DNA from 2 places in the Paenibacillus sp. 01T431 genome. Region 1 is predicted to be linked to the other one. Evidence: riboswitches for the same ligand, from Rfam matches in the RefSeq annotation. Region 1 holds a riboswitch; the other holds the start of a gene.
The links. Region 1 has a riboswitch for cyclic di-GMP ahead of AC1DM9_RS19700 (SpaA isopeptide-forming pilin-related protein). Riboswitches for the same ligand answer to the same signal wherever they lie in the genome.
Positions count from the first base shown of each region.

Region 1 (2,204 bases):
GCGGCAGTTCTTCTTTTAGCAGCCATCCCTCCTCTGCGATCTCGTTGTTCAAGAATCCCGCTTCACCAAACGCTCCATGCATCCAGAAGTATTTATCCACCATTGCCTTGATAGTCAGTCGAGCCTGCCAGCATCCATTCACTTTCACAACATACAATTGTGCCTTCATCTCTATTCGCTCCCTCGACACTTTATAGAACTGATTTCATTATTCATCTGTTAAGTTAACTATGGCCTCTCCCTTCCCAGACAAAAGGAGAATGATGTTGGCAAGCACTGTAAACAAAAAAAAGCACACCCAACAACGCATTTGCGTTATTGAGTGTGCTTCACTCCGACTATTTCATTACCGTAGAGTATATACTAAAATGGCATTTTCGACAAATCTGTCGGATTTTGCAAATCAATTAGCACCGCATGATCGGAAAGCGACACAACTCCTTCTGCCTGGAGCAGCCATAGCAGCTGAGTTCCATCCACACCCTCTGTTTGAGAGCGCTTACTGCCTTCGCTTTCAGACAACGGATTAGATCCATTAGAGTGAATCCTGACCTCATCGCCCTTTCTAGCTAATCGTTCAACAATAGCCAGTGTCTCCTCTGTAACCCCTTGATCTACGATCGTCAAACGAACGTTTTTCCCCATTCGCCGAGAGAAAGAAAACAGCGAACGTACATACCATTCCATATTGTTTTGCTGAACGTCAGCTACGAGCACATAATGCTTGCTGGATTGCTGGCGCCCTCGCCAAATTCGATACGCCAGATGCACCGACAATGCAGCCAAAGCATAACAGCCAATAACAAGAAGTAGAAGTTCAAACATGGCGGCCACCTCCTCTTTGTGACACTATATGCCATGAAGAGCCCACTGGTTCCGCAATCAAGGGACAAGGTGACAAAATGTGTGTTATGCCAAAAATATATTCTGCTTTATGATGATTATTAGTCATTTTCTGACAAAGAAACACCCTTGAGCAATTTCCAATACATGTTATCATTTTAATATGAAAGCATGCATATCTAACCGGTGCACGCATATAGAAAGGGAGAGTGGATTTTCACAATCAAAATAACTAGGGAAGCGATGAAGTATAATCTACAATTGGACACTTGGATTATATGGAGCTAGTAGTGTAACCGGCCCTCTTGGAACCCCACTACGTATCTAAGAGGAGAGTGAAAGATGCGTTATTTTAGGAAAAAAATCAGTTTAGCCCTGGCTCTGTTATTAATTTTTTCGTTGTCGCTTAGTTCCATTGCCATGGCCGAAGGTGATAGCAATCAAGGTACGAATGCTGCGGCACTCGTAGATGAGAATAGCTGTCCACAGTACTCATCAGATCGCAAGGATGTCATTGCCACGCATTCCAATATCGTAGTCAATAATAACGGAACAGCTACCGCTACGTTCCAGACGCTAAAAGATTGTGTTAGAGTCAGCTTCTCCGGCTATGAAGGCCCTGCTGACTGGGCACCTGGACCCGGCGATACAACCATTCCATACAACAAGCAAACATTTTTTGAGGGACAGTCTATTATATATCCAAAAGCAGGTACTTACTCCGTAACGATTAACATTCCAAAATGTTTGCCTTATCAATTAGATATCTATAGCGGAGATTTAATTAAGACATTAGGTCCCGGCGCTCATGGTGACAAAATTTTAGCATGGAATCTAAAGCTTTCGAACAGCTGTACGGGCAGTATCATCATCAACAAACATTTAAATGATGTCGAGGGCGCTCCTCATGCAGGCATTACCTTCGAGCTTTGGAAAGACGGTAAATTAGTCAAAAGCGGTGTTACCAATAGTGACGGTATTTTGCAATTCAACGAATTACCTATCGGTACCTATACATTAAAAGAATTAACCTTAGATGGCTTTACCACCGATTTAGTGGCTACCCAGCAGATCGTAGTAACCACAGATAACTCTGTGCAAAAAGCAGTTATCAATACGGCTAAGCTCAAACTTGAAACAGCCTGCTCCGCCGATCCAAATAAAACAAGAGCTTGGAAAGTAACCAACGAGAGTAATATCGAGGTTTCTTATTCATGGGAAATTCCGAATACCACTCAAACAGGAAATGGTGTAATACCTGGAAAAGGTTTCGTAAGCTTTTCAACGAATACGGAGCTCGTCAGCCCAACTGATCCACAAACTGTACCTAATACGCTGAAAATCCATTGGGGCAAGGAGAA
Region 1 covers NZ_JBFTPT010000010.1:234,257-236,460, reverse strand. Annotated here, with positions in the region: gene AC1DM9_RS19710 (ATP-dependent helicase ComFA) at 1-169, opposite strand, end outside; gene AC1DM9_RS19705 (glycosyltransferase family 2 protein) at 364-825, opposite strand; cyclic di-GMP riboswitch class II at 1,071-1,154, shown strand; gene AC1DM9_RS19700 (SpaA isopeptide-forming pilin-related protein) at 1,264-2,204, shown strand, end outside.

Region 2 (2,204 bases), on a different contig from region 1:
ATCAAACTCTCCAAATTGGTGTTTGAAATGCTCATTACTTTTTATCGCTTTTTTCGCTTATCCCGAAGGATTTGCGAGGCAGTTATTACTCGTTGTTCAGTTTTCAAAGAGCAATCTTTTCTCTCTTGTCGACCGTGTATCTCGTTGGCGACCTAGATAATATATCATAGGCGTATATAGCATTGCAAGTGTTTTTTTCATTATTTACGAAAAAGTTTTCAACACTCCTATTTGCCTTCTAATTGCGTAATCGTTGCTTCGCTTCCTCCGCACCTATATTGAAGAAAGACATAAAAAAACGAGCTCTGCGATTTCCGCAAGCTCGTATGACTTCTAATATGTTTTTGTAACTGTATATTGAGCTGCATCCTTGATAAGCTCATACTTTTTCTTGCCCTTCTTTAGACCCGCATCAACAGTCGTATCAATCGTAACCCATTTCCCATCCAAGTACACTTCGTTCCAAGCATGATAAACATCCACATAAGTAGATTGTCCCATCAAGAGCTTCGTAGGGATATCCACGCTCCGCAGCATTGCCGCAAACAATGAAGCGTATCCGTAGCAGATATCCTTTCTCGATTTAAATGTGCGATCAATATTGGGGAGGTAATCAACTGACAGATTAGCAGCTAATTGATTATCATAACTTACATTCGTAATAATATACTCGTAGATTGCCTTTACTTTCTCCATATCCGTTTTTTTATTGCTCGCTAATTCTTTTGCCTTGACGATGGCGCTGCTCGCATTCGACCAGTCAATGTTCTGGATGGAATTCAAGTACAAAACCTTGTTGTCTTTCAAATCAAGCGTCACGGTTTCTTTCTTCGCCAGTTTGTATTTGTTGCCTGTTGTATTCTCTAGAACAGATATCGTATATTCGCCATTGCCAAGCTGCAATGGAAACTTCTCAGCTGTTTTTCCGCCGGTTAGATTATATGTATAGTTTGATGCGCCTTTTGCGATCATAAGCTTCGTTTTCACTTTAGTGTTCACTGCATATTGTACGGAGACAACACCTTTATCTAAATTCCCCGTATTGAGCCAATCAGAAGAGTCCGCTTCATTTGCCTGAACGACCGTTACATGGATGGATGCAAAAAGAACAAAAGCTGCGATGACTAACATAAATTTACGCATGAATATACTCCCTTCGGTAGCTGGCTGCCATCTTACGGAAGGCCCTTTAGCTTTGCGTCCCTACCTTTCGATAGGTTTGCCATTATCGTGTGAAGCGCTTTGTGATGAATTTCCCCTATACAAACAAAAAAAAGCCTGTTCATTCGGTAGCTGGCTGCCATCATACGGAAGGCCCTTTAGCTTTGCGTCCCTACCTTTCRATAGGTTTGCCGTTATCGTGTAGCGCTTTATTAGTTCTATTCTACCATATGAATCTAGCAAATCAATAGATTGTACTACAATATCAATCATAATTTGAATGTTTTTAAGGATTGTTGTTGCAAATTCTCGATATTAGAAAAAAAAGAACCATTGGCTGCTAAAAGCCAAACGGTTCCTTGTTTCTTTCTTATTCAGCAGAACGCTGATCTCTCATATGAGGGAACAACAGTACATCACGAATAGATGGAGCATCTGTTAGAAGCATGATCAATCGGTCGATACCGATTCCTAGTCCGCCTGTTGGCGGCATGCCGTATTCCAGAGCGCGGATAAAGTCTTCATCCATCTCATGCGCCTCGTCATTTCCATGCTCACGCTCAACAAGCTGCGACTCGAAACGCTCACGCTGATCAATCGGATCGTTAAGCTCCGTAAATGCATTAGCATGCTCACGTGCTACGATGAATAGCTCAAAACGATCGGTGAAGCGTGGATCTGCTTCGCTCTTCTTAGCAAGCGGCGAAATAGCAACCGGATGTCCTGTAACAAAGGTTGGCTGAATAAGCGTGTGCTCACCGAACTGTTCAAAGAAAGCGTTGAGAATATGACCAAATGTCATATGCGGATCAACGGCAACTTTGTGTTCTTTCGCCAAACGATGGGCTTCCTCGTCGCTCATTTCCACGCCGAAATCTACGCCAGTCGTTTCTTTGACAAGCTCAACCATGCTGACGCGACGCCACTGAGGTGTCAAATCAATCTCTTGGCCTTGATAAGTGATTTTCGTTGTTCCAAGAACCTCTTGCGCAATATGTGCGATGACATTCTCTGTCAATGCCATAATATCCTTGTAATCAGCA
Region 2 covers NZ_JBFTPT010000025.1:130-2,333, forward strand. Annotated here, with positions in the region: partial or broken rRNA gene AC1DM9_RS30510 (16S ribosomal RNA) at 1-17, opposite strand, end outside; gene AC1DM9_RS30515 (transglutaminase-like domain-containing protein) at 334-1,143, opposite strand; cyclic di-GMP riboswitch class I at 1,156-1,234, opposite strand; cyclic di-GMP riboswitch class I at 1,286-1,364, opposite strand; gene lysS (lysine--tRNA ligase) at 1,532-2,204, opposite strand, start outside.
Region 2: it holds a riboswitch for cyclic di-GMP, as region 1 does, so the genes downstream of both, AC1DM9_RS30515 (transglutaminase-like domain-containing protein) here and AC1DM9_RS19700 (SpaA isopeptide-forming pilin-related protein) in region 1, are expected to answer to the same signal.